One region of the Photorhabdus machadonis genome, then DNA from elsewhere that is predicted to be linked to it. Evidence: predicted binding sites of a transcription regulator. Region 1 holds the regulator's gene; the other holds the start of a gene.
What was found. Region 1 encodes PurR, which represses purine synthesis genes. Its sites were predicted from a motif close to CANGCAAACGTTTGCNTG; they were not measured.
Positions count from the first base shown of each region.

Region 2: the regulator PurR is predicted to act here: its motif matches at 3,488-3,505, upstream of purL (phosphoribosylformylglycinamidine synthase).

Region 1 is NZ_CP199761.1:2,568,460-2,573,089, forward strand. Features, by position in the region: gene punR (DNA-binding transcriptional activator PunR) at 1-860, shown strand, start outside; gene purR (HTH-type transcriptional repressor PurR) at 867-1,892, opposite strand; partial or broken gene ACUN2T_RS12230 (superoxide dismutase [Fe]) at 2,387-2,494, opposite strand; gene ACUN2T_RS12235 (Grx4 family monothiol glutaredoxin) at 2,784-3,131, shown strand; gene rnt (ribonuclease T) at 3,246-3,902, opposite strand; gene gloA (lactoylglutathione lyase) at 3,902-4,315, opposite strand; gene ACUN2T_RS12250 (DUF1289 domain-containing protein) at 4,488-4,630, shown strand, end outside.
Region 2 is NZ_CP199761.1:1,758,175-1,762,804, reverse strand. Features, by position in the region: gene purL (phosphoribosylformylglycinamidine synthase) at 1-3,403, opposite strand, end outside; gene mltF (membrane-bound lytic murein transglycosylase MltF) at 3,671-4,630, shown strand, end outside.

The sequences.
Region 1 (4,630 bases):
GAAGTTTTAGTGCTGCTGCATCAGAACTTCACCGTGTCCCTTCGGCAATCAGTTATACCGTAAGACAACTGGAAGAATGGCTTGCCGTCCCGTTGTTTGAACGTCGTCACCGGGATGTGGAATTAACGGAGTCAGGCAGTATTTTTATCAAAGAGGCGCGTGCTGTTATCAAAAAAATGATTGACACTCGTCATCAATGCCAACAGGTTGCAAATGGCTGGAGAGGGCAATTCAGTATTGCTATTGACCGTGTTGTTAAACCAGAACGCAGTCGTCAGCTTATTCTTGATTTTTATCACCATTTTCCTGATATAGAGCTGTTTATTCATCAGGAAGTATTCAATGGTGTATGGGACGCGCTGGTGGATAGCCGGGTTGATGTTGCAATCGGTGCCACCCGGGTAGCGCCGGTAGGGGAAAGGTACAGTTTCCGGGATATGGGATTTATGCCTTGGCTGTGTGTCGTCAGTACGGGCCATGCTTTGACTCAGCTGACCGGTCTACTGTCTGATGATCAAATGCGGCCTTATCCTAGCTTGTGTCTTGAGGATACATCCCGCAATTTACCGAAGCGTGACACCTGGACTCTCGATAATCAGCGCAGGCTGGTGGTCCCTGATTGGGAGTCTGGTCTGGCTTGTCTGAATGAGGGGTTATGTGTGGGAATGGTGCCTAAGCATAGGGCAATGCCACTGATCCGGCAGAAGAAATTGGAAGCATTGGCATTAGAGCAGCCTTTGCCAGATAGCCCATGTTGTTTGACATGGGTGCAAAATAGCCATTCTCCGGCATTAAGTTGGCTTCTTGGCTATCTCGGCGATAGTGAAACTCTTAATGCTGAATGGCTTCAGGATGTATAGGGAGGATTAACGGCGATAGTCGATAAATGGGCCATCGGTGACAGAACGCCGCTCAACCAAACGTGGATGTACTTCAATAGTTTGTGCATCTTCACGTTTACTGACGATTCTGTCCAGTAACATGGAAAATGCCATTTGTCCCAGACGTTCTTTTGGCTGATGGATAGTTGTCAATGCCGGAGAGAAATAGCGGGCGTTGCGTATATTGTCGTAACCGATCACAGAAATATCCTGTGGGACACGTAATCCTAATTCATCAGTAGCACAAATAGCCCCCATTGCCATAACATCGCCACCACAGAAAACTGCTGTCGGGCGCTGTTTTTGATTCAGAATTTGATGCATGGCTTTGTAGCCCGATTCTGGCTCAAAATCCCCCTGAACAATCCATTCTTCTCTGATTGGAATGCTGGCTTCTTTTAATGCTTTCAAGAACCCCTGATGACGGCCCCCACCGGTGTTTCGTGCCAAGGGACCCGGGATTGCACCAATATCACGATGACCACGCTCAATAAGATAGCGACCAGCCAGATAACCGCCGTGGAATGCGTTATCAATAATAGTATCAATGAAATCACCTCTGGCTTGTCCCCAATCCATGACGACCATGGGAATATTGCGATAATCTTCCAACATTCCTAATAACTGTTCCGGGTATTCTGAACACATCACCAGTAATCCATCCACCCGTTTTTGTGCCAGCATGGCCAGATAGGCTTTCTGTTTATCAATGTTATTGTGTGAGTTACACAAAATCAGCGTATAGCCCTTGCTATAACAACTGTTTTCAACAGATTCAATAACTTCAGCGAAATAGGGGGCTTCGCTGGACGTTGCCAGTAATCCGATCGATTTTGTATGGTTAACTTTCAGACTGCGGGCAACGGCACTGGGTGAATAATTCAGTTCTTTGATAGCAGCCCAAACGGCAGCCTTGGTATCTTCGGCGACGAAACGGGTTTTATTAATAACATGGGATACAGTAGTGGTTGAAACACCAGCGTGTTTAGCCACATCTTTGATCGTTGCCATGAGATGAAAGACTCCTGACCTTTTGGTCTAAATTTAAAACTCTTTGTTAATCGTTTGCCAGTATCTTTATACATTAGGGTGTCTGCTGGCAATACGTTAGCGATAAATCCTGAATTTTGTCTGATCTGGCTCAAAAGTGAAAGCAAAAATCAATGTTATAAAATACAAGGTGATCGCTATCTTATGTTTTTTCCTTAATGTAAGGATAATTAACCATGTTAATTGAATGGTATTTGTGGTTATAGACTTCTATTCAGAGGAGGATCGATGAATACTGATTTGAAACTTGGCTTATTTACTGCGGTGAGCACGTTGGTGATGATTGCCATTTTTGCCGCTGTTTGCTTGACCTTTGCCTGATGTTTTGAGTTGATTAGGTGATGTAAAAATTGGGTTTTTATATTGCAAGGAAAAAGGGCAGACAGCTTCAATGGCTTATCTGCCCTTTGAATGTTAGTACGGATGGTCATCAGGCAAACTGATGGTGATTAACCCAGGTTATTCAGGTTTACAACATAAATGTTATGGTGTTTGCCACAGTGGTATTCCAGTGTTTCGGTGGAGATATGTGGTTCTAATGCATCTTTAGCATAAGGCAGAATGGGTCATTCAAAAGACATTGATTACGCCTTTTCTTTTCGGGTTTTAGTGCCCTGTAAATCGTGCATTCAGTAGGACAAAGCATGGCGAAGAGCAAATGAAGCTAATTATTGTGTGGCTATTTTTGCTAATTATCTTAACAACTTCCACGATAAATAACAGTCAACAAGAAACCATCCGTTCCAGGATAAGAAAATATCAGGATGCATATTGGTGAAAGAAAATGGTATTCTCCGCCAATATTGTGACGATGTTGGTTATCAACATACTGTTGGTTTAAAGGAAATAAAAATGACGACTATTGATAAGATTGAGCGCCAAATTAAAGAGAACCCGATTCTGCTGTATATGAAAGGCTCCCCTAAATTACCAAATTGTGGATTTTCTGCACAGGCGGTTCAGGCTTTATCTGCATGTGGTGAACGTTTTGCTTATGTAGATATTTTGCAAAATCCAGATATTCGTGCAGAATTGCCAAAATATGCTAATTGGCCAACTTTCCCTCAGCTTTGGGTCGAGGGTGAGTTGGTCGGTGGATGTGATATTATCATTGAGATGTATCAGCGTGGTGAGTTACAAACATTAATTAAAGAAGCCGCTGATAAATATCGCTCTCAGGACGAAAACGCGACAGAGTAATTTTTAAATTAGCGACAGGCTATGATGCTATCTCCCCATATGTTGAAATATGGGGGTTTTTGTTATTGCTTAAATTTCAATTTGATTGAATTAATCTTATCGTTAGCTATAAGTTTATCCGGTTTTTTCTTCTTCTGTTATCGCTAAGGGCCAGCCACCAAGTTGTTTCCAGCGATTAACCATTTCACAGAATAATTCAGTGGTACGCTCAGTATCATATAAGGCGCTGTGAGCCTGATTATTATCGAATGCGATCCCGGCTGTGGAACAGGCTTTTGCTAAAATCGTTTGTCCTAATACCAGGCCACTTAAAGCCGCCGTATCAAAAGTCGCAAATGGATGAAACGGATTCCGTTTCAGTCTGGTGCGTTCTGCGGCAGCCATAACAAAGCTATGATCAAAGTTAGCATTGTGCGCAACGATAATGGCCCGACTGCAATGATTGTTTTTTATCCCTTTACGAACCATTTTAAAAATAGCGTGCAAAGCTTCATATTCGCTTACTGCGCCACGTAGCGGATTTGATGGATCGATGCCGGTAAACTCTAGGGCTGCTGGTTCAAGATTTGCTCCCTCAAATGGCTCAATATGGAAATGAAGTGATTCGCTGGGCACCAGCCAACCTTGATTATCCATCTCCAGTGTGATGGCGGCAATTTCAAGTAACGCGTCTGTTTTGGCATTAAAGCCGCCAGTTTCAACATCAATAACGACAGGGTAATAACCTCGAAAACGCCCACTAAGGACGTTTGGCTCTTTTTTGTCAGACATCAGATTGCGTTACCCAGGGCGTTGCTGGCATTTTTGTTTTCGATAAGTTCAATTTTGTAACCATCTGGATCTTCAACGAAAGCAATAATGGTTGTTCCACCTTTTACCGGACCGGCTTCACGGGTAATGTTACCACCTGCTTTGCGAATAGATTCGCAAGTGGCTGCGACATCATCGACACCCAATGCAATATGACCAAAGGCATCTCCCATCGCATAATGGTCAACTCCCCAGTTATAAGTTAACTCGATTACCGCCCCTTCGCTTTCATCTGTGTAGCCAACGAAGGCGAGTGAGTACTTATATTCTGTATTCTCACTGACGCGCAGTAGGCGCATCCCTAATACTTCAGTATAAAAATCAATGGAACGTTGCAGATCACCAACGCGGATCATGGTATGGAGTAAGCGCATAATTACCTCTCATTTAATGGTTTTACCAGTATTTTTGTGCGACAGGTCACACAAAAACCACTAACTATAACGTGTCTTACGGTTACAGTTCAATTTATCCATAATTATAATTTATTCTCATCTGGGTTTATAATTAAATATAGTATATGAATTGTATAGGAAAGGGGATGTGATGGTCGAGCAACTAGAGTTCTTTGCTATTCCCAGTCCTTGTCGAGGAATTTGTCAGGCTAATGAGCGGGGTTTTTGTTTGGGATGTTATCGCAGCCGGGAAGAAAGATTTAATTGGATAAAAATGTCAGGCGGGCAAAAGCG
Region 2 (4,630 bases), 810 kb from region 1:
AAACACCAAGCGCCAGAGTATCAGGCCGTGTAAAGAAAGCCGCAAATTCATCACGGACACGTTCGTTGAACAGAATTGATTTCGCCCAACCTTCACCAGCACCCAGCACGTCACCATAAGAGAAGCCGCCACAAGCAACCAGTGTCTGGAACTGTTCCAATCCGATACGTCCAGACAGCAAATCACTCATATGCACATCAATAGCGTCAAAACCCGCCCGGTGGAAGGCAGCGGCCATTTCAACATGGGAATTAACACCCTGCTCACGCAGGACAGCCACTTTCGGTCTTACCTGTTGCAAAATGTAAGGCGCGGCAATATCGTCTGAAATATCAAAAGTCAGTTTTACATTCAATCCGGGATCTTGATTATCCCGTTTAGCCTGATGCTCCTGATCTGCACATTCCGGGTTGTCACGCAGACGCTGCATTTGCCATGTAGTTTCAGCCCACCATAGACGCAGAGTACTGCGATTCTGACGATATACTTCGGTATTGCCACTCAAGATGACAAAATCATCACCCGCTTTGGCCTTACCCAAATAATGCACGCAATTAGCCAGTCCATGTTCAACCAGCAGGTTTTCAACAAACGCTTTATCAGATGCACGGATCTGAACCACAGCACCCAACTCTTCCGTAAATAGCGCAGCCAGAATATCTTCATCAAACACACTGATATCAGCTTCAATGCCACAATGACCGGCAAAAGCCATTTCAGCCAGCGTTACCAGCAAGCCACCATCAGAACGGTCGTGATAAGCCAGCAATTTCTGTTCTGCAATCAGTTGCTGAATCGCATTGAAAAATCCAGCCAATTGTTCAGCGCTACGTACATCAGCAGTCTTGTTACCAAGCTGGCGGTAAACTTGTGCCAACGCAGTGCCGCCCAATGTGTTCTTCCCTTGCCCCAAATCAATTAACAACAACGCATTATCGTCATCAGTGGAAAGCTCTGGCGTTACGGTACGACGCACATCTTCCACTCTGGCAAAGGCCGTAATAACCAGCGATAAAGGTGACGTCATTTCACGCTCTTCATCTTTGTCATTCCAGCGGGTTTTCATCGACATAGAATCTTTACCCACTGGAATAGTCAGCCCCAGAGCAGGACATAACGCCTCACCCACGGCTTTAACTGCCGCATACAAACCGGCATCCTCACCAGGATGACCTGCGGCAGACATCCAGTTAGCTGAAAGCTTAATACGTTTCAAATCCTGAACATAAGCAGAAGCGATATTAGTTAGCGCTTCACCAACAGCCATACGGGCAGAGGCGACAAAATCCAGCAGAGCGACCGGCGCTCGTTCACCTATAGACATCGCTTCGCCATAGTCGCTATCAAGGCTGGCGGTAGTCACAGCGCAATCTGCCACCGGGATCTGCCACGGGCCAACCATCTGATCACGGGAAACCATGCCAGTTACAGTGCGATCGCCTATCGTTATCAGGAATGTTTTTTCCGCCACAGCCGGCAAGTGCATAATGCGTTTAACGGCCTCCACCAGATTGATATCCCGGCGCTCAAGACTTTCACCACTGGCTTTTAATGTACTGACATTACGCAACATTTTTGGCGTTTTACCCAGCAGCACATCCAGCGGCATATCAATTGGCTGGTTATCAAAGTGTTCATCATTCAGCAGCAAATGACGCTCTTCTGTCGCCTCGCCGATAACGGCATAAGGCGCACGCTCACGCCGGCAAATCGCTTCAAACAGAGGAAGCTGTTCTGGCGCAACAGCCAATACATAACGTTCCTGAGATTCATTACACCAAACTTCCAGTGGACTCATTCCCGGTTCATCATTAAGAATTTTACGTAATTCAAACCGTCCACCGCGACCACCATCACTTACCAGCTCAGGCATAGCATTAGAAAGCCCACCAGCACCAACATCATGAATGAACAGAATCGGGTTGTTTTCACCCAATTGCCAACAGTGATCAATCACCTCCTGACAACGACGTTCCATTTCCGGGTTATCACGTTGAACAGAAGCAAAATCCAGATCAGCATCAGATTGACCAGATGCCATAGAAGATGCCGCACCACCGCCCAAACCAATGTTCATAGACGGGCCGCCAAGCACAATTAATTTAGCACCAACCGAAATTTCACCCTTTTTGACATGCTCATCACGGATATTACCCATCCCACCCGCCAGCATGATGGGTTTGTGGTAGCCTCGTAATTCACTGCCGTTATGACTGTTTACTTTTTCTTCATAGGTACGAAAGTAACCCAGCAGCGCCGGACGACCAAATTCGTTATTAAATGCCGCGCCGCCCAGAGGACCTTCAGTCATGATATCCAGGGCGCTGACGATACGATCTGGTTTACCGAAATCCTCTTCCCACGGCTGTTCAAAACCCGGTATCCGCAGATTGGATACCGAAAACCCCACCAACCCAGCTTTTGGCTTGGCACCTCGACCTGTCGCGCCTTCATCGCGGATTTCGCCACCAGAACCAGTCGATGCCCCCGGCCACGGGGAAATTGCGGTTGGGTGATTATGCGTTTCAACCTTCATCAGGATATGGGCCTGCTCCTGATGATAATCATATGAACCGTCTTCCGCACTGGCAAAGAAACGGCCAACAGCAGACCCTTCCATCACAGCGGCATTATCTTTATAAGCTGACAGGACATAATCAGGTGTCTTCTCATAAGTATTTTTAATCATTTTGAACAGTGATTTTGGCTGTTCCTGCCCATCAATAATCCAGTCAGCATTAAATATTTTATGGCGACAATGCTCTGAATTAGCCTGAGCAAACATATAAAGCTCAATATCGGTTGGATTACGCTCCAGTTTCTGGAAAGCCTCCATCAGATAATCAATCTCATCCGGGGCCAACGCCAATCCAAGTTCAATATTGGCTTTCTCTAACGCACTACGCCCTGCTTGCAGAATATCAATGCGTTTTAACGGAGCGGGTTGCTGATGAGAAAATAATTTCTCCGCCTGTTCCAGTTGAGTAAAAACCGTTTCCATCATCCGGTCATGCAACAACGCCGACAATATTTGCCATTGTGCATCACTCATTTCATCACACTGAACGTAGTAAGCCAGACCACGCTCCAAACGCACAACCTGAGACAGACCACCATTGTGAGCAATATCGGTTGCTTTCGAAGACCACGGGGAAATGGTTCCCGGACGGGGAGTCACTAACAGCAACGTACCTTGTGGTTCGTGTTCAGCCAGAGAAGGTCCATATTTTAATAATCGTTGTAATTTTGCTGAATCAGCATCACTCAACGTTGCATTAATTTCTGCAAAATGAACATATTCCGCATAAATATCATTGACCGGAAGTTGCTGTTCCTGACACACAGAAAGGAGCTTGGTGATACGAAATGCCGATAAAGCGGGTGAGCCACGCAGAATTTCCATAGTAATACATTCTCTCATCTTAGAAGCAAAGCCTGACTGATGCCTCAGGGGGAAACAGGCACATTATAGAGGATTGCGACCAGTGACGAAACCGTTTGCGTGACGATTATTAATGCTAATTAGCTTATCGTCAGGTTATGCTAAGGGTATCAATTAAGTTGCGCCGCAAGTTTTTGTTCCGCAAAATGCTCAATCACTGGAAATTTAGCCATGATAATATAACGCGTTTTTACACCGCACCACATCGCGTTATACAGAGATAACTGTTTGAATAATATAAAAATAAACTATTTCGTTATCATTGTTATCGCTCTTTTTTCTGCCGCAATCATCAGTCTGAACATCAGTTGGCCGAATAAACAGCAGGAGCAGATTAACAGGATCATGACCAGAGGAGAGCTACGGATCAGCACCATCAGCTCACCTCTGATTCATCTTACAAGTAAAAAAGAACCAAATGGTTTTGATTACGAGCTGGCGAAACGCTTTGCTGATTATCTTGGCGTTAAATTGGAAATCAAATTCAGAACAAATCTCAACCAGTTATTTGACGATCTGGAAAAGGGTGACGCTGATTTTTTAGCTGCCGGTCTTACCTATAATGAGGAGAAACTGGAGCAGACCCGTACGGGCCCAGCTTACTATTCTGTTTCTCAACAACTGATTTACCGCAAAGGGACTCCACGTCCCCGCTCTTTTAAGGATTTGAAAGGCAAATTGCTGGTTACTTCCGGTTCAGCCCATGTCAGCACACTGAAAAAGATGAAAGAAGAGTCTTACCCGGAACTTGAATGGAATGAGACACAGCAATACAACACCCGGGAATTACTGGAGCTGGTATCAGAGGGCAAACTGGATTACACCTTGGGCGACTCTATCAATGTCGCGTTGCAACAGCGTACTCACCCTAATCTGGCCATCGCTTTTGATATCAGTGAAGATAATCCCCTGACGTGGTATTTAAAACGTATTGATGATTACAGCCTTTATGCCGCCATGCTGGATTTTTTCAGCCAGATGACGGAAGAAGATGTGATGCCACGGTTGGAAGAGAAATATTTTGGTCATGTCGGCTCATTTGATTATTTCGATACACTCTCTTTTCTCAGTGCTATTGATCATATTCTGCCTACTTATCAACCTCTGTTTGAGAAATACTCCGGCGAAATCAGTTGGCAACTACTGGCTGCAATTGCCTGGCAAGAGTCTCACTGGGACCCGCAGGCA